4 regions of the Candidatus Enterococcus dunnyi genome follow, and region 1 is predicted to be linked to each of the others. Evidence: predicted binding sites of a transcription regulator. Region 1 holds the regulator's gene; each other region holds the start of a gene.

Region 1 (5,064 bases):
GTCTCGATATCTTAATAGTCATTTTTTATACTTCCTGTAAAACCTGCTCTATTTTTGGCGTTTTTACATTCAACGTTATTTTTCCTTTGCTTGCGCCAATCGTTACTTTATCACCTAAATGGATCTGACCTGAAAGCAATGCTTCACTCAAACGATCTTCCACTTCTTTTTGTAATGCTCTGCGAATTGGACGCGCACCATATTCTGGGTCAAAACCAACCTTACCGATCACTTCGATTGCAGCAGGAGTAATTTTCACATTCACCTCTTGCTCTTTCAAGCGCTGAATAATCGATTTACTCATAATCTTCACAATCTCATGAATTTCTTCCTGATCTAATGAACGGAAAACAACTGTTTCATCCACACGGTTCAAAAACTCTGGACGGAATGCTTTTTTCAATTCTTCCATGATTCGTTTTTGCATAGCATCGTAGTCTTTCGATAAGTCTTTCACGTTGAACCCAACATTTTTTTCTTCACGGATAGCCGTTGCTCCAATATTTGAAGTCATAATTAAAATAGTATTTCTAAAATCGACTTTTCGACCTTTAGAATCAGTTAAGTGTCCATCGTCTAATACCTGTAACAAGATATTGAATACATCTGGGTGAGCTTTCTCTACTTCATCAAGTAAAATCACTGAATAAGGTTTTTGACGAATTTTTTCCGTCAATTGTCCGCCTTCTTCATAACCAACATAACCTGGAGGGGAGCCAATCAAACGACTTGTACTATATTTTTCCATAAATTCGGACATATCTACACGCACAAGTGCATCCTCACTGCCAAACATTGTTTCAGCCAACGCTTTTGCTAATTCTGTTTTACCAACTCCAGTAGGTCCCAGGAACATAAATGAACCAATTGGACGATTCGGATCTTTCAAGCCACTGCGGGCTCTACGAATTGCACGCGATACAGCTTGAACAGCTTCATCCTGACCAACAACTCTGTGGTGTAAGATACTTTCTAATTCGAGCAGGCGCTCGCTTTCTTTTTTCTCTAGCTGCTGTAATGGCACACCTGTCCATTGTGACACAACATTTGCCACATCTTGTTCAGTGACTTGATTTGCATAACCAGACGCTTCTTTTTGTTCTAATAATAAAATATTTTCAAGCTTTCTAGCCATTTTTTTCTCTTTTTGGCGTAATCTTGCTGCACTTTCGAACGATTGTGACTGAATTGCTTCTTCTTTTTCCTTGATTAGATTCGCTAAATCTAAGCGCAACTCATTAATTTCAGAAGGCTCATCTGCTAAGTCTAGACGAACTTTAGCAGCTGATTCATCCATCAAATCAATCGCTTTATCTGGTAATTGACGAGAATTGATATAACGAACAGATAACTGAACTGCTGCATGTAAGGCATCATCTGTAATCTCAACGCCATGATGTTCTTCATAGCGAGAACGTAGGCCTTTTAGAATCTCTTCTGCTTCTTCTGATGTTGGTTCATCCACTTGAACTCTCGCAAAACGACGTTCCAAAGCAGAATCTTTTTCAATATATTTTTGGTACTCATCTAATGTAGTCGCACCAATTGTTTGTAATTCTCCACGAGCAAGCGCTGGTTTTAAGATATTTGAAGCATCGATCGCACCCTCTGCACCACCTGCACCAATCAATGTATGCAGCTCATCAATAAAGAGGATCACTTCTCCATCTTGATAGATCTCGTCAATCACTTTCTTCAAACGATCTTCGAATTCACCACGATATTTCGTTCCCGCAACAAGAGCACCCATATCCAGCATCATCAAACGTTTTTCCTGCATATCGTCCGGCACTTCACCATTAACAATTTTTTGTGCTAAGCCTTCAGCAATTGCCGTTTTACCTACACCAGGTTCACCAACTAAAACTGGATTATTTTTGGTACGACGACTTAATATTTGGATCAGCCGTCTGACCTCTTGAGAACGTCCGACAACTGGGTCTAAATCATTCTCACGTGCTAGTTTAGTCAAGTCACGAGCTAACGAATCCAATGTTGGAGTTCCTTTAGGTGCTGCTTTTTGTGCTTGATTATTACGTCGGCGCCCAACATTTCCACTCATTTGGGGATCTGTAATCCCAATTTTTTTCATTAACAGCTGACGCATTTTAGATAAACTTAATCCCAAGTTCAATAAAATACGTGAAGCAAGGATATCCTCATCGCGTAATAAGCCTAACAAAATATGTTCAGTGCCTATATTAGGAGCTCCTAAACGTTTTGCTTCATCGCCGGCATAGGCAAAAACTTGTTTTGCACGAGGGGAATAAGGCAAATAGGTTCCTTTCGGATATGCTTTAACTGTTCCGTACCCAGTTAATTGTTCAATTTCTTCACGTATATCTGTTTTATTAGCATTCAACTGGCGTAAAGATTTTCCAGCAATTCCATTTGGTTCCAGTACTAATGCTAAAAGCAAATGTTCAGAACCTACAGATTGATGCCTAAAATACTTCGCTTCTTCTTGTGCGATGGCTAAGACTGCCTTGGCACTTTCTGTAAATAATTCGTCCATACTATCATTCCTCCTCGTAACTCAAACGTTCTAAAAATGAATGCATCAATTGAGCACGTAAATAATCTTCATCTGGTCCTGCCTTATCTAAGACTTGTTTTCCAAGCACCGACAGCATTAAGTTTCCTTCTCGTTTTGTAACAACTTTTTCTTCATAGAGCTTCTGTATAAAAATTAGTGCGTCTTTTTCCGAAAGTTCATTCCCTGTAAATTGAGCAATTTGTTTCAGCAACTGGTCACTATCAGATATTTGTACTTTAGCTATTCTGATATAACCGCCACCACCACGCTTACTTTCAACTGAATAGCCACGTTGAATCGTGAAACGAGTATTGATCACATAATTAATCTGGGAAGGAACACAATTGAATAAATGAGCCATTTCGGCCCTGCGAATTTCAATTTTACTGCTTTCTTCAAGAATTTTCTTTAAATATGCTTCAATCAAATCTGAAGTATTTTGATTACTCATAGTCCTCATCCTTTTCCCTTGACTAATACTGACCTTAATTATACCCAATTTCAACTGTTTAATAAAGGAGAATGCCTAATTAACTAAGAAAAGGTAAATATATTTAGGAAATTACAAACTAAATATATAACAAAAAAGAACAGAGCATACTCTGTTCTTTTAATCGGGAAGACAGGATTCGAACCTGCGACCCCTTGGTCCCAAACCAAGTGCTCTACCAAGCTGAGCTACTTCCCGCAATTATAATAATAAAAAAAGACTAAACGATTAAAAGGAACTGTGTTACTTACCTTCTAACTCGCAGTCAAACCTTTAACTATGCACCCAAAGGGAGTCGAACCCCTAACCTTTTGATTCGTAGTCAAACACTCTATCCAGTTGAGCTATGGGTGCTAATGTCATCTCAAGCAAAGTTGTGATGAATGCCGAGGACCGGAATCGAACCGGTACGGTGATCACTCACCGCAGGATTTTAAGTCCTGTGCGTCTGCCAGTTCCGCCACCCCGGCGAATGAACAAGCTAAGCGGAAAACGGGGTTCGAACCCGCGACCCCCACCTTGGCAAGGTGGTGCTCTACCACTGAGCTATTTCCGCAGTTTGATGCCGGCTAAAGGACTTGAACCCTCGACCCTCTGATTACAAATCAGATGCTCTACCAACTGAGCTAAGCCGGCGTATTTCGCCAAGTTTATCAACGAGACTTAAAATATGCGGGTGAAGGGACTTGAACCCCCACGCCGTAAGGCGCTAGATCCTAAATCTAGTGCGTCTGCCAATTCCGCCACACCCGCAAAATATTTCTATGAGCCGTGCAGGGCTCGAACCTGCGACCCTCTGATTAAAAGTCAGATGCTCTACCAACTGAGCTAACGGCTCAAAAAATGGAGGTTAACGGGATCGAACCGCTGACCCCCTGCTTGTAAGGCAGGTGCTCTCCCAGCTGAGCTAAACCTCCAATACAACACGTTTAGCGCGGCGACGTCCTACTCTCACAAAGGGAAACCCTTCACTACAATCGGCGCTAAGAAGCTTAACTTCTGTGTTCGGCATGGGAACAGGTGTATCCTTCTCGCTATCGCCACCACACTGGGTGTTGTTGTATTCAATTGAGTGATGATTCACTCAAAACTGGATTGAAGCTTGTAATCACTACTTACCAAGATCATTTATTTTATTTCTTTTGGTTAAGTCCTCGACCGATTAGTATTGGTCCGCTCCGTACATCACTGCACTTCCACTTCCAACCTATCTACCTCATCATCTCTGAGGGGTCTTACTTTCTTAAAGAAATGGGAAATCTCATCTTGAGGTGGGCTTCACACTTAGATGCTTTCAGCGTTTATCCCTTCCCTACATAGCTACCCAGCAATGCCCTTGGCAGAACAACTGGTACACCAGCGGTAAGTCCATCCCGGTCCTCTCGTACTAAGGACAGCTCCTCTCAAATTTCCAACGCCCGCGACGGATAGGGACCGAACTGTCTCACGACGTTCTGAACCCAGCTCGCGTGCCGCTTTAATGGGCGAACAGCCCAACCCTTGGGACCGACTACAGCCCCAGGATGCGACGAGCCGACATCGAGGTGCCAAACCTCCCCGTCGATGTGGACTCTTGGGGGAGATAAGCCTGTTATCCCCAGGGTAGCTTTTATCCGTTGAGCGATGGCCCTTCCATGCGGAACCACCGGATCACTAAGCCCGACTTTCGTCCCTGCTCGACTTGTAAGTCTCGCAGTCAAGCTCCCTTCTGCCTTTACACTCTGCGAATGATTTCCAACCATTCTGAGGGAACCTTTGGGCGCCTCCGTTACCTTTTAGGAGGCGACCGCCCCAGTCAAACTGCCCACCTGACACTGTCTCCCAGCCCGATTAGGGCTGCGGGTTAGAGGGTTCATAACACAAGGGTAGTATCCCACCAGCGCCTCCACCGAAACTAGCGTTCCGGTTTCATCGGCTCCTACCTATCCTGTACATGTGGTACAAACACTCAATATCAAGCTACAGTAAAGCTCCATGGGGTCTTTCCGTCCTGTCGCGGGTAACCTGCATCTTCACAGGTACTAAAATTTCACCGAGT
Region 2 (5,064 bases), 1.7 Mb from region 1:
TTCAAAGGACGAGCACCATATGCTGGATCATAACCACTTTCAGCGATCCAAGTTTTCGCCTCATCAGAAATCACTAATTCGATCTCTTGATGCTCTAAACGCTTAGAAAGCTGCTCTGTCATTTTTTCAATGATTCCTTTGACATTATCCAAGCTTAGAGGAGTGAATAAAATCGTATCATCGATTCTATTTAAGAATTCAGGTTTAAAGTTTCCACGTAAAATCGTCATCACCTGTTCTTCTACCTCTTCAGGAATCGTTCCTTCAGGTGTCACACCCTCAAGCAGTAATTGAGAACCAATATTGCTGGTCATGATCAAGACTGTATTTTTAAAATCAACGACACGGCCTTTAGAATCTGTCAAACGTCCGTCATCTAAGACTTGAAGCAAAATGTTAAATACGTCAGGATGAGCTTTTTCGATTTCATCTAATAAAACGATCGTGTACGGATTCCGGCGAACGGCTTCAGTCAATTGGCCGCCTTCTTCATAGCCAACATAGCCTGGAGGCGCACCGACTAAACGAGACACACTATGTTTTTCCATATATTCACTCATATCGATCCGTACCATATGATCTTCAGAATCAAATAAATCTTCTGCTAAAGCTTTAGCAAGTTCTGTTTTCCCTACACCGGTTGGTCCTAAGAATAAGAAGGAACCTAATGGGCGATTTGGATCTTGCAATCCTGCTCTTGAACGTATCACCGCATCACTGACTGCATCGACTGCCTCATCTTGTCCTATGACACGTTTGTGTAATGTTTCGTTCAATTTCATCAATTTTTCTCGTTCGCCCTCAACTAACTTCGTTACAGGGATCCCTGTCAAACGGCCAACAACCAAAGCAATTTCATTTTCTGTCACTGCTTCTTGAACCATTTTGACATTATCTTTGGCATTCTTAGCTTCTAGATTTTTTAATTCTTCTTCTAACTGTGGAATAGTTCCATGACGCAACACCGCAGCACGTTCAAGATCGTAATTGTTTTCGGCGTCTTCTAATTCATGTTTAGCTTTGTCGATTTCAGCACGCTTGTTGCTGACTGCATTGACCTCTTCTTTTTCTGTTTCCCACTGCATTTTCATTGCATTTGCTTCTTCACGCAAATCAGCGAGTTCTTCTTGTAAGGCACTTAGTCGTTTTTTACTTGCATCATCAGATTCTTTTTTCAATGCAGCTTCTTCAATTTCTAACTGCATCAAACGACGAGTGACCTGATCTAACTCAGTCGGCATCGAATTCATTTCCACACGAATCGTTGCACTTGCTTCGTCGACTAAATCGATTGCTTTATCTGGTAAAAAGCGGTCCGTGATATAGCGGTCTGATAAAGTAGCCGCTGCGACTAAGGCATTATCATGAATATTCACACTATGATGGATCTCAAAACGTTCTTTTAGTCCACGTAAAATACTGATCGTATCTTCGACAGTTGGTTCTTTCACCAATACTTTTTGGAAACGACGTTCTAAGGCTTTATCCTTCTCCATATATTGACGGTACTCATCTAATGTGGTTGCACCGATCAAGTGCAGTTCGCCACGAGCTAACATTGGCTTCAATAGATTTCCTGCATCCATGCTTCCCTCTGTTTTACCTGCACCAACAATATTGTGGATCTCATCAATGAACAAGATGATTCGTCCATCACTTTTCTTCACTTCTTTTAAAACAGCTTTCAAGCGCTCTTCAAATTCTCCACGGAATTTTGCACCCGCGATCAATGCACCCATATCCAAAGAGAAAATCGTCTTATCTTTTAAGTTTTCAGGCACATCTTTACGAACGATCCGTTGAGCTAAACCTTCAATGATCGCTGTTTTACCAACACCTGGCTCACCGATCAATACCGGATTATTTTTTGTTTTTCGCGATAAAATTCGAATCACATCGCGGATTTCCTCATCTCGTCCAATAATTGGATCTTGTTTGCCGCTTTTCACTTGTTGGACTAAATCCACACCATATTTTTCTAATGCTTTGTATTGCTCTTCTTGATTTTTAGAAGTCACACGATCGCCCCCTCTAATGTCTTCAATATTTTTACGTAATTCTTTTTCTGAAATACCTTGGTTTATTAAATATTTTGTTAATCGGTAATTTTTAAGTTTCATCAACGCTAATACTACGATTTCCGTTGCCAAAAACTCATCTTGAAAAGATTCTCTTAATTTATCTGCTTCGTTCAATAGGTTAAACAAATTTTGACTCATGCTTTGACCATACTGAATATTCCCACCTTGAACGATTGGGTACTCATCTAAAGCTTTATCTACCTCTCGTTCAAAAGCTTCGACATCAACACCTGCATCCGTATAAAAATTACGACCAAAATGATTCGGTTGTAAAAAAACTTTCCATAAATGGGCAATATCGATTTCCTGATGACGACGCGTAACTGCAATTTGCTGTGCTTCAGCGATCGCCTCTTGTAACGTAGTAGTCATTTTTTCGATGTTCATAGAATTCCCTCCTAAATTTAAAAGCTGATCAGGCTCGTTTCACTCTGACAGAAAAATAAAATACTGATCTATTTGATCTTCAACTTTTAAAAAGATTGTTTGCTTTAAATAATCTATATAAATAGTACCGTTTCTTGAGCAAAAAAGCAGTACTTCTTTTGGACTATTTTTTAAGGTTAAAATGACTGATCAATTTTGACCTTATGAATCAATTATACTCAATTAGTCAGTAAAGGTCAAACAAAATCAATTGGAAAACGATCGATTTCTCTCACTTTTTATGATAACTCAATCACTGATTTTAGCAACAGATATGCAGGCAAACAAAAAGATCAAGCACGAACCTTGTGCCTGATCTTTTAAACTTATTTAAATTTTTTCAACTTTAACAACTGCATTTCCCGCGATTTGCGGTGGAATCGACATCGTCATTACGGGTAACCCACTTAGTGTAAATTTAACACTATCGCCAGCTTTTAATTGATCTTCTGTAAGGCCATCTGCTAGCTGTTCCTTTGTGACATTCAAAATGACACCATCATTTTTCATTGTGCCGATGATTTCCTCTGGGTCCTCAACTGCTTTTACGTCATTTAAGAAAAGACGGATCGACTGGTCAACCGTTTCATTTTGCACGGCATCTTCCACTAAAACTGCCGTAAAAATTGATTCCTGATCCTCTTTAACATTAGAGCTTGTATTTGTACTTTGATTTTTTTGACTGCTCATTGTCGTATCTTCACTTCCTGATTCGCCTGTCTTCTTATTCCCGCTGCACGCGGCTAAAGAGATTGCTGCAAAAATCGTTACTAAAGTGATTGCGAGTTTTTTCATATAATTTCCTCCAATCTATACACTTTATTATAACTAGACATCATATTGAAGTCCATTCAGAGCTTCAGAAAGAAAATCTGATGCCTTTGTCATTTCTTCAGGATCATATTTTGCTTGAGAAACAAGTAAATCGATCGTCAAATTATTCAGGTTAGTTGTTTTTTCAAGTTCTTCTAAGAAGCGTTCTTTCAAAAGTTCCCGAAATTCACGCAATGATTCAGGGGTTGAAAACGTATAAGAGCTCCACGTTGGGGTTACTTGATTGACCATATATAAGCTATTGCTTTGATCGGAGCTTTCTTGAAAGACCCGCGTGATCATTTTCAATAACTCTTTAGTCTGTTCTTCTGTCATCAATTTTTTGAGACTGTCCCAATAGCGAATACGAACCACCACAGTGTACAAGTCTGTCTGAAAGCGTTCAGACATAGTGACAAACATCGGGAAATCACTTTCGTATAGCGTTAAGGTTCTCAAGTGTGTCTCAGCATCCAGTGCGTTGTATTGTACATTGTTCTTTTTCAATCGCTCGTTCTCTTTTTCCAATAAACGAACTTGATAGGTGATCAAAAAAATACTCAGGCAATATAATGGAGGAATGATCAACCAAAATAGCGAAGCATAAGTAAACTGTTTCATAAACACATATTGATAAGAAACATAGCCCAACTGAACGAAAACAAAAATCAAGGTAAAAATCAGGCCTGACACAATACCTGTAAAATAAGTAATGATCACAAGAATCAATGTGATCAATAAACTGATCAAGTCAATGAAAAAGCCGTTATTTCCCAAACCGACAAAAATGACGGTGATGGAGACTAGACTGATAAAAAACAAAAGGGACAAATCCATGATCGTACTCGCATAGCGTTTATTCAGTTTCATCGTCATTTCCCCCTTTAGTGTCTTTTTTCAAAATAAAGAATGCGGACAATCCAACGATCATGACCACAAGTAAGAAGACAACTAGGTAAATACCTAATTTTTGATTATTGATGAGCCTTTGACCTAAGTTTTCTTGTTGAGATTGACTTACTTCTTTTTTAAAGCGGTAGTCATAGCGTTTGTAATTATTATCGACAACCAGTGCATCGCCTTTATATGTCGAGGTATTTTTTTCAGTGGCGATTTGGGTCGAAGCCAGAAAAACATTCTCAGGAGTCGTTCCTGTCAAAATCAACATGGCCGCTTTGCTTTCAAAAGGTGAAAAGAGCAGTTGTGCTGTTCCGATACTTTTTCCATAGTCTTCCTCAATACTTAGTTTCTCATTCGAAACGAATGTAGCGAATGACTTATCGTAAGCGAAAAACAAGTCATTGTTCAACGATTTGATCAACGCATTATCATTTGGTGTCCCTAAAACAATTAGATTATGTGTCGATAGCGCTGATTCTTTCGGTTTTGTTTTATAATAAGTGATTTCTCCGACATTACTTTGAGTGTAGTTTCCAATCAAATTGAATATGTTTGTCAATGCTTTGAAATAATCCTTATTAAGTTTCTCAGGAAGCACCACACCTAAATCTGCAAACGACTGACTTTTGACAAACATATTAGGATAGTTTGTAAAAAGCATCGTATCAAGCTCTTGCGTTTTAATAAATGCGTTAGAGGTATTCTCGATATAAGCCCATGGAGTTTGGTTGCTTCGGATATTTTCCGGATTTTCAACGACTAAATCAAAGCTAACTTTTAAAACAAAGCTGTCAGTGATTCCTAGATCATTCGGAAACTCTACTAAAAATTCATCCCCGTTGGC
Region 3 (5,064 bases), 1.3 Mb from region 1:
CGATCATTTTGGCTTTAGGAACACAAAAAATGGCGAAGAAAAATGCGATCGTGCGTAAACTTCCAGCCGTTGAGACATTGGGTAGTACAGATATCATTTGTTCAGATAAGACGGGTACGTTGACTCTGAATCAAATGACTGTTGAAGCATTATATACAGACAATAAAGTCGCTGCAGCATCTGAAGATGTAGCAATGGATAACATGGCTTTAAAAATCATGAACTATACTAATGATACAAAATTTGCTCAAGATGGTACATTGATCGGTGATCCAACCGAAACGGCTTTAGTTCAATTCGGTTTAGACCATGGCTTCAATGTTACTGAAAAAGTTGCAGCGGAGCCTCGTGTAGCTGAAATTCCGTTTGACTCTGATCGTAAATTGATGACAACTGTTCACCAATTAGTGGATGGCAAATTCTTAGTTGCAGTCAAAGGTGCACCCGATGAGTTGCTAAAACGCTGTGAGCAAGTATTATTAAATGGTCAAACAACAGCATTAAATGATCAAGAACGCAAAGAAATTTTAACAAACAACACGAAAATGGCGAAACAAGCGTTACGTGTATTAGGAATGGCATATAAATTCGTTGATGCAGTTCCTGCTGAAATGGATTCAGCTGTCGTTGAAAATGGTCTAGTATTTGCTGGTCTAGTTGGTATGATCGACCCTGAACGTAAAGAAGCAGCAGAAGCGGTTAAAGTAGCTAAAGAAGCTGGTATTCGTCCGATCATGATCACAGGTGACCACAGAGATACAGCGGAAGCCATTGCTGCTCGTCTTGGCATTATCAAAGAAGGCGATGACGATGCAGTGATCACAGGCGCTGAATTGAATGAGTTATCAGATGAAGCTTTTGCAAAAGTCGTTGGACATTACTCTGTTTATGCCCGTGTATCTCCTGAACATAAAGTTCGTATCGTTAAAGCATGGCAGCAAGAAGGTAAGGTCGTTGCCATGACAGGTGACGGTGTGAATGATGCACCAGCCTTAAAAGCAGCGGATATCGGTATTGGTATGGGGATCACTGGTACGGAAGTATCGAAAGGTGCCTCTGATATGGTCTTGGCAGATGACAACTTCTCAACGATTATTGTAGCCGTTGAAGAAGGACGTAAAGTTTTCTCAAATATCCAAAAAACGATTCAATACCTACTTTCTGCCAACTTAGGGGAAGTATTGACACTCTTTATTGCAACAATGTTAGCTTGGGATACATTACTACCAGTTCATTTATTGTGGATCAACTTAGTAACGGATACTTTCCCAGCGATTGCTTTAGGTGTTGAGCCGGCAGAACGTGACGTGATGAGTCATGCGCCTCGTGGTAAGAAATCGAACTTCTTCTCAGGTGGTGTCTTGAGCAGTGTCATTTATCAAGGGATCACTCAAGGTGCTTTGACATTGATCGTTTATAAAATGGCCATCGAGTTTCCTGCGCATACAGCGGCAAATATGCCAAACTTATCTGCACAGGCGTTATATGATTTACAACATGGAGATGCATTGACTATGGCATTTGCGACATTAGGATTGATTCAATTGTTCCATGCGTTCAACGTAAAATCGATTTATCAATCGATTTTCAAAGTTGGCTTATTCCGAAACAAATCGTTCAACTGGGCGATTTTAGTTTCCTTCCTATTGTTAGCCGCTACGATCGTTATTCCAGGATTCAACGATTTGTTTAGTGTAACATCACTAGATGCGTACCAATGGGCAATCGTTGCAGGAACATCCTTTGCGATCATTCCTATCGTTGAAGTTGTAAAATTTGTTCAACGAAAAATGGGTAAAGGGATATAAAATTAGTAAAAGATAGTCGAATATTCGGCTATCTTTTTTTCTATGGTTCAGTATAGGAGCATGAAGAAAATTTTAAGGTCAAAATAAGTCAAATAAGTGGACAAATTTTTAGATTACGGTATTATTAATATAGATATTCAGCTTTAAAATATGGAGGTCATTCATTATGAACTATTTAGATGAAAATGAAGAAACAGAAGAAAAACAACAACCAAATGCATTTATGAAAAAACTTTTTGAAGAGAGAACGATTTTGATTTATGGTGAGATCAATCAGGATCTAGCGCGGGAAGTAACCTCACAATTACTTTTATTAGCAGCGATGGGTGATGAGCCAATCAAAATTTTTATCAATAGCCAAGGCGGACATGTTGAAGCAGGAGACACGATCCATGATATGATCAAGTTTGTCAAACCAGAAGTGATCGTTGTTGGTACCGGCTGGGTAGCAAGTGCGGGTATTACGATTTATTTGGCTGCTGAAGCTAAAAATAGATACAGCTTGCCAAATACTCGTTACATGATCCATCAACCAGCTGGCGGTGTTCAAGGCCAAAGTACTGAGATTCAGATCGAGGCCAAAGAAATCATCCGTATGCGTGAGCGTGTAAACCGTTTGATTGCTGCAGCAACTGGTCAAACGTATGAAAAAATCGCAAAAGATACAGACCGTAATTTCTGGATGTCTGCTGAAGAAGCAAAAGATTATGGAATGGTATCTAAGATCATCGATACAAGCGATGAAATCCAGTAAAATAAGAACGAACTGCAAGTACAAGTGACTTGCAGTTTTTTTATCAAAATGATTAGAAAAAAGCTGTTTTGAAAGATTCTCCTTGTCATCACCCTATGAAAAAGTGTAAAATTAGGTGATCATCAAAAGAAAGTAGGAAAGAATTTGAAACCCAATTTAGGCTATTATGTGCAAAACATCAATGATATTGTAAAAGAAACAGAAGAAGTCGGCGAAAAAATGAACGAATATTACGAAGAAGTTCGTAAAGCAATCGACGAAGATAAGGTAACAGAGCTAGCTCCCGAGCGTATTGTTGAGATCCAACGCATATTCCAAGATGGAACAAAAGAATACGAAACGATGCTGGAGAAAGTGTCACAATTACGCCCGCCCGCTCGAGTAATGGGCATCCATAAAAAATTTGAGCGCTCATATATTGAATATTTAGCTGGCTGTAATGAAATGATTCTATCTTTAGATCCAGAAAAAGGAATAGATGTTGACTTGTTCAACGCTTCAGAAGAGAAACAAGACAAAGCAACAGATGATATCTCATTTGCGATCACTAGAATGAGTAATCTTTTGTTAAAAAAATAAAAATATAAACGAAAAATTGACAAAAAGAAATGGTATTTAATTTCTTTTTAACGTTATTTTTAGTAGACAATGAAAAATATTTGTTGTATTATATATTCATACCAACAACAACCTTTTTATTTTTCATTTTACTCTTATTGAGTAATACTCCTTTTCCATCGGTCAGTTTGACCGGTGGTTTTTTCTTTCATTATTATTTGAATCAAAATATAAAATAAAAAATATTATTTATATTACACTGATTTTAAAAAATGGCAGTTATTTTATGTAAATAAATAATTATATTAATCATAAAAAAGATGAGATAAAACATTTTTGTTTTATCCCATCTTTTAATTTTAACGACGTAGTCGTATCAGTTTTCTACATTTCGAACGTAATCATCAAAATACTGAACAAGATCAGCTTTGATTTTTTGATATTCTTCTTCTGTGTATTCACGTTCTTCGATCGATCCATTAAAAAATGGAATCTCCAACTCTTCGCGCAAGCGATCCAATACTTCGCTTTGATCCATTTGTGCACCTTCTTTATTTGTTGTCTTCTCTATTATAAAACATTAAAATCATTCGTCAACTGCTCAAAAGCATCTTTCATCGCAGATAACTTATTATAAAGAAGTGCGCTGTTGTCATCTTCAAGGAAGAAAACTTGTTTCAACTCAAAGTAGAACTCTTCAAACGCAGTAAAAAAGGGCTGAACTGCATCGGAAGAAATCTCATCATTACTAATATAAAAAATCCGGATACTATGATAGTAGGTAAAGACCTCATTGATATTCAAAAGAATCCGAGATTCTTCAGGCCGAGGACGGCTGGTGACTAAATCATACAAAGACAGGCTCTTTGTATGGATCTCTGATAAATAAGATAAAAGAAAATCCACTTTTTCAATATGTTCTGACATTCGATCGACCTCCATTTTATTTAAGTATAATAAAAAATGAGTAGAAAGAAAAACAGGAACCCTTATTTGAACCTAATTAATTTTGATCAATAAATTTAATATGAAAAAATGTTGACAAATAAATGAGTATGTTCTAATATTGATTCAATATCAAAACTCATTGAAAAGAAGAGTACACAAAAAAACATTTATTCAGCAAAGATTTTTTGCTGAAGCGAGAGAGCTTTCGGATGGTGGAAGAAAGTAATGGACATTTGTCGAAAATGATCTTGGAGAGGAAAAATCGATTTGATTTTTACGGCTGCTACCGTTAACAAAGCGCCAAATCATAAAGTGATTTATTGTTTGGCTTGAGATGGAAATGATTTTCCAATAAAGGTGGTACCGCGATCGTCGCCCTTTACTAGCATAGGTTGGTAGAGGGCTTTTTGTTGTTCATCACTACGACTGGCTACGCCAGAGTAGATGATGAACAGTACTTGGCGACCAAAGGGAGCGAAGTGTCCATACTAGTGAATCACCCAACGCTTGAATTCAACCCGAAAGAGGAGAAACAACTTCAAAAAGAGTCAAAAAAGAGCGGATGATGAACAGTACTTGGCGACCAAAGAGAGAACGAAGCCCCCATACTAGTGAGTCACCCAATCCCCTCTAAGCTGATCATGGAAAGTCAAAGGACCACAACTAGTTCAGCTAAATCAATCAAAGAACAATAAGTGAGGCTGAAAAAGAAAAATTCAGAATGAATAACTCTCTGTGATAACTAAGATCACAAAAGACAACGAGGTACCATATTTAAAGTATCAGGTGTCAGATTTTCTACTATCAGATCTGATAATCGCTATAAATTCTTTTCAATGAGAACAATCCAGAAAGAGGTGGTCATTATGCAAGAAGGTGACATGTGCAGCAAACGAATAAAATCAACTAAATTTAAAAGAAAAGGAATGAAGCATAATGACAAACCAAAACTATCACTTTGAAACCATCCAAATTCACGGAGGACATACCCCCGAT
Region 4 (5,064 bases), 1.3 Mb from region 1:
TCGTTCGAACACTAGCCATGAGCATACCTGGCGTAATTTTGTCGCAATTTGGAATATAGAAAACACCGTCAAACCAATGAGCATTGATCACTGTCTCCGCTGCGTCCGCAATGATCTCTCTACTTGGTAATGAATAGCGCATACCAATGTGCCCCATCGCGATTCCGTCATCAACGCCGATCGTATTGAATTCAAAAGGAATTCCTCCTGCTTCACGAATTGCTTCTTTAGCAACATCCGCTAATTCTCTTAGATGAACATGTCCAGGCACAATATCAATATACGAATTGCAAATCGCAATAAATGGCTTCTCCATATCTCTGGCATTTTTTACTTGTCCAGTTGCATATAGCAAGCTTCTTGCCGGTGCTGCTTCGATTCCTTTTTTTATTTGATCACTACGCATTCTTCATCCACTCCAATTCAGTTAACTTTCTTTACATTATTTTCTACAAAAAAAACATCCCAATCATAATGAATGGGATGTCTTAGTAAGAATCCCATTTACCAAAGACAAACAGGACTCAAACATCTGCAAAATTTCTCAGTGTTCTAAGTCCTTCACGATAAAATAATGACTAATACGTGGTTGTTGTTGGTCTTCTTCATGGCAATGGTCTCCTCGTTCAAAATCTATAAAGATTAAAATTCAATGTGATAAATAAAAGCTTTTGTTAACTATAAACCTAATAAATGAGATTGTCAATAAAAAATGGCGAAAAATGTCAGAAAATTCTAAAAATGTTTGTTGTTGTTTTTTGACTTTATGTTTTATAAATAAAAAAAGCCGTACCTTTCACTTAAGGTACGGGCAGACTGTAGACAAATACGTTCAACATTCAGAAAATAGAGTGTTGAGCGTATTTTTTTATCTTAGTATCAAAATCAAAGCAAAAAAATAAAGGCATTCGCCTTTCTCTAGCCCCACAGGGCTAATTTCTTTAAATTCATTGCAGCAAAAATCAGTCTCGTATGCACTGCGACTTTTTCCAAGGTTCGGTATTTTGTCCAACGCATCCCATGCTTCTCTTTTGCATCGGCAAACACTCTTTCAATAGTTTCTTTACGTTTGCGGTATGTTTCTCGATTGAAGGAAGTATGACGAAGATGTTCTGCATTCTCCAACCCAGCTTGCCAAATATGACGGGTCACTACTTTTTGATGATTTTGACTTCTTGTGCACTGCTTCAATTGCGGACAATTCTGGCAAATGTAAGATTTTGACTTATATTCACGGTATCCCTCTCGAGTAAGTGTAGAAAAATGTAAGGGTTGATTTTCAGGGCACAGGTAACAATCGTAGTATTCGTCATAGACAAATTGATTTTTGGCTAGTAACGTTCGATCACCTCTAGGTCGTGTATAAGGAAGAACAGGGTGAAGTTTTCTCCGTCGGAGAAATTCTATAAAAGTGGCAGTTTTATACCCAGCATCAGCTGCTACAGCATGTATCGCTGGAAATTTAGTACAGATAGAGGCAACTAGATCAGGAGCAATTTGACTATCATGACGGTTACCAGGCGTTACAATGACATCTAAAATGAATCCGTGTTCATCACAACCAGTATGAGCAGAATAAGCAAATTGTTTCTCTCGTTCTCCTTTTACATAATACCCGCTCTCAGGGTCTACTTTACTTATTTTTCGTTCTTTCAGCTCACTTTCTGTCGGGAAAGTAAAAGGGCGCTTTCCTGCCTTGATGCGTTCCTCGTTAATTTCTTTCTCTAATTCTGATTGATAGGCTTTTGCTTCAATATGCGTCATTTCTCTAGTAAAATAATGCTTGTTTGCATTAGCTTTGATATGAGTAGAATCCATATAGAGAACATCTTCCGTAATCATCCGAGCCTTGGCAGCTTGTTCCAGTATGTAGGCGAAAATATCTTCAAAGAGTGTAGTTTCTCGAAAGCGGCGAACATAGTTTTTTCCAAAGGTAGAGAAATGTGGAATGGTTTCATTGAAATCGTAGCCTAAAAACCAACGATAAGCGACATTAGTGTCTATTTCTTTTATCGTTTGACGCATGGAACGGATACCAAAGAGATATTGAATGAAGACGATTTTGACTAAAACCACAGGATCAATACTTGGTCGACCTAAGGTCGAATAAGTTGATTCAACAATTGGATAAATGAAGGTAAAATCAATTGCTTTATCTATTTTTCGGATCAAGTGATCTTTTGGGACAAGTTCTTCCAAGGAAATCATCATGTATTGATCCCTTCCATTCATTGGGTGTTTTGACATCATTTTTTACGCGCTCCTTTAAAACGTTTTCATACATTAAGTATAAAAGAAAAAACTGTAGACGTCATCCTTTTTTAGAACTTTGTCTACAGTCTGGCCGTACCTTTCACTTAAGGTACGGGCTTTTTAGCTCTTTTGGAAATAGTACAGCGGTTTGTGCGACAGACGTTTCATTTGTCTTTTTTTATCTTCGATGATCGTCAACAACTCTTCTGAAAAAGTTTCTAAAATCAATTTTCCACCCTTATAGGTACTTCCACCCATTGAGATGACTTCATCCGGGGTCAAAATTACTTTTCTGTGAGCAATCTTTTTGAAAAACTCTTCGACTAGATAAGTAGGAAGATAGAAATTGTTTTGCGCAGAAAAAGATTCCAAATATATAAAGTCGTCGATGCTGATATAACAATCATCCATAGAAATAAAGTTAACAGATTTATCGACATAAATATCTCTCTTTTGCAAAATTTCATTGATTTTTTTGTTCAAAAGATTCAATGTTTCGATTTCTTTGACGAAATGTTCCAGCTCACGATAACGTGCTGCTTTTCGTTCTTCAAACGTCACTCGTAAAGCAACGCTGATCGACACAATCACTGCGCCAACTAATACGCCTGTTATGCCTGCGATAAAAACAACCATCCGAATCCCCTCACTCTTCTTTACTTGCTTTTTTAGTATAACATACTCTTTCACAAGCGTAAAAACATAGAACAAAAAAATAAAAAGGATTCATTTACTTAAAAGTTTTCAATTCTTTTTGAAAGGTGATCTGTAAAAGTTATAAAGTGAAAATTTAAAGATATAGAAAAAAAGTGAGCAGATCAGACTTTGAGAAAGTTATTATTGCTAATAAAGATAAGCCTATGTTCTGCACTTCGTATCAGTGTTTGATGACGAAATCAAGCACTGATAATCTGCAAGACAAAATCAGCATCAATATTGTCAATGAAAACAATAATACTCAATCAGTTGGTGGTTATGTACAACAAGGTAGAGTAGTCAATAAATGGATTTATTTCATTCTAGCATTTTTCTTAGGCTGGATCGGTGCTCATAAATTCTACTCTGGTTTTTCTGGAAAAGGCATCATGTATCTTGTTTTCAGTTGGACTGGCATTCCAGCTCTTATTGCTTTCTTCACTGCGATCATGACTTTATTGAAGCCTGCTGACCAAAACGGCAACATTATTGTCTCTTCATAATATTTATTTTGAGAATAATAGTAGAAGGCAGAAACACGGCTCAACGTTTCTACCTTCTATTTTTTCAGTTCATTTAAGTTGACCTTTTTTGACCAATAAAGTATACTTTTTTTAAGCATTCAGGTATGCTTTGTGATAAAATGATTTGAAGAGCTTTTTATATAGGAGGAATATACTATGAACTTAATACCAACAGTCATTGAACAGTCATCTCGTGGAGAAAGAGCTTATGATATTTATTCACGATTATTAAAAGATAGAATCATCATGTTAAGTGGTCCGATCGATGATAATGTAGCCAACTCAGTAATTGCTCAATTATTATTTTTGGATGCACAAGACTCTGAAAAAGATATCTACATCTACATCAATTCTCCTGGCGGCAGTGTTTCTGCTGGATTAGCAATTTTCGATACGATGAATTTTGTTAAAGCAGACGTCCAAACGATCGTACTTGGGATGGCCGCATCAATGGGCAGCTTTTTACTAACTGCTGGTCAAAAAGGCAAACGTTTTGCCTTGCCTAATGCTGAAATCATGATCCATCAACCACTTGGTGGTGCACAAGGACAAGCGACAGAAATCGAAATCGCTGCAAAACATATCTTGGATACACGTGACCGTTTGAACAAAATCTTGGCTGAGCGAACTGGTCAGCCTTTAGAAGTCATCGAACGCGACACAGATCGTGACAACTTCATGACAGCTCAACAGGCAAAAGAATACGGCTTGATCGATGAAGTAATGGAAAATAGCAGTGCCTTAAGCTAAACCTAAAATCAGATGTCCAAAATTCTTTTCCGGATTTTGGACATTTTTATTTCAACTCAGACTAAAAAGCGCTACACTATAAGTAAAGAATTGAAAGGATGTATAACATGGATATCTCAATTATCGATGCAACAAAAGTCACTACAAAAAATGGTTTAGTCATTGGTCAAGAATCAGCTCCAATAAAGATGGTCGAATTTATGAATGTTCGTTGTCCCTACTGTAAAAAATGGTTTGAAGACTCTTTTGACCTTTTAGAAAAATATGTTAAAGAAGGAAAAGTTCAGCGTATTATCAAGCTATTTGATAAAGAGAAAGAAACATTACAGCCTGGAAACGTGATGCATCACCACATTGATTACGACTTACCAGAAAGAGGATTACTTAGTTTAAAACAAATGTATGACACGCAAGATCAATGGGGGCATCTTTCATTAGCAGATGTTGCCGTCTTTGCCCAAGATAACCTACAGCTAGCTGAAAAGAAAAATCCTGCAATGATCGATACTGTGATTGCTGAAGCAAATGCTGCTAATATCAAATTTGTTCCAACGATCGTTATTGGTGAACATATCTTTGATGAATCTGTTACAACGGAAGAATTGATCAGCTACATTGAAGGAAAATAAAAAAACAAAGACAAAGCTATTGTGGCTTTGTCTTTGTTTTTTGTTCTTGTTTTCTCTTTAGTTTCTTTTCAGCGAGTGAATCCTGAGTTTCTTTTTGGGCGTCTTCACTAAAATTCAAGATTTTATCTACATCTTCTTTACCTAAAAATTCGCCCAAACCTTCGCCTAATTGTTTGATTTGCCGCATAATAAAGTCTTTATCCTCAACACCC

Evidence for each region. Region 1 encodes CtsR, which represses protease genes until heat stress. Its sites were predicted from a motif close to TTGGTCAAAAAAGGTCAAANA; they were not measured.
Region 2: a site for CtsR is predicted at 2,691-2,711, ahead of clpB (ATP-dependent chaperone ClpB). Genes of this name have one in related genera too.
Region 3: a site for CtsR is predicted at 1,883-1,903, ahead of A5889_RS15310 (ATP-dependent Clp protease proteolytic subunit). Genes of this name have one in related genera too.
Region 4: a site for CtsR is predicted at 3,528-3,548, ahead of clpP (ATP-dependent Clp endopeptidase proteolytic subunit ClpP). Genes of this name have one in related genera too.

Annotation. Positions count from the first base shown of each region.
Region 1 covers NZ_CP147246.1:1,909,461-1,914,524, forward strand. Annotated here, with positions in the region: gene A5889_RS08920 (ATP-dependent Clp protease ATP-binding subunit) at 26-2,515, opposite strand; gene A5889_RS08925 (CtsR family transcriptional regulator) at 2,520-2,987, opposite strand; tRNA gene A5889_RS08930 (tRNA-Pro) at 3,151-3,224, opposite strand; tRNA gene A5889_RS08935 (tRNA-Arg) at 3,307-3,380, opposite strand; tRNA gene A5889_RS08940 (tRNA-Leu) at 3,411-3,496, opposite strand; tRNA gene A5889_RS08945 (tRNA-Gly) at 3,511-3,582, opposite strand; tRNA gene A5889_RS08950 (tRNA-Thr) at 3,590-3,662, opposite strand; tRNA gene A5889_RS08955 (tRNA-Leu) at 3,698-3,779, opposite strand; tRNA gene A5889_RS08960 (tRNA-Lys) at 3,792-3,864, opposite strand; tRNA gene A5889_RS08965 (tRNA-Val) at 3,871-3,943, opposite strand; rRNA gene rrf (5S ribosomal RNA) at 3,959-4,074, opposite strand; rRNA gene A5889_RS08975 (23S ribosomal RNA) at 4,169-5,064, opposite strand, start outside.
Region 2 covers NZ_CP147246.1:117,233-122,296, reverse strand. Annotated here, with positions in the region: gene clpB (ATP-dependent chaperone ClpB) at 1-2,468, opposite strand, end outside; gene A5889_RS00505 (hypothetical protein) at 2,838-3,302, opposite strand; gene A5889_RS00500 (diguanylate cyclase) at 3,336-4,190, opposite strand; gene A5889_RS00495 (cellulose biosynthesis cyclic di-GMP-binding regulatory protein BcsB) at 4,177-5,064, opposite strand, start outside.
Region 3 covers NZ_CP147246.1:3,251,013-3,256,076, forward strand. Annotated here, with positions in the region: gene A5889_RS15305 (cation-translocating P-type ATPase) at 1-1,808, shown strand, start outside; gene A5889_RS15310 (ATP-dependent Clp protease proteolytic subunit) at 1,975-2,562, shown strand; gene A5889_RS15315 (hypothetical protein) at 2,707-3,141, shown strand; gene A5889_RS15320 (hypothetical protein) at 3,497-3,658, opposite strand; gene A5889_RS15325 (hypothetical protein) at 3,691-4,047, opposite strand; T-box leader at 4,199-4,451, shown strand; gene A5889_RS15330 (O-acetylhomoserine aminocarboxypropyltransferase/cysteine synthase family protein) at 5,005-5,064, shown strand, end outside.
Region 4 covers NZ_CP147246.1:3,162,660-3,167,723, reverse strand. Annotated here, with positions in the region: gene ilvD (dihydroxy-acid dehydratase) at 1-406, opposite strand, end outside; gene A5889_RS14905 (IS1182 family transposase) at 919-2,250, opposite strand; gene A5889_RS14900 (hypothetical protein) at 2,374-2,889, opposite strand; gene A5889_RS14895 (TM2 domain-containing protein) at 3,141-3,452, shown strand; gene clpP (ATP-dependent Clp endopeptidase proteolytic subunit ClpP) at 3,630-4,223, shown strand; gene A5889_RS14885 (DsbA family protein) at 4,331-4,852, shown strand; gene A5889_RS14880 (hypothetical protein) at 4,869-5,064, opposite strand, start outside.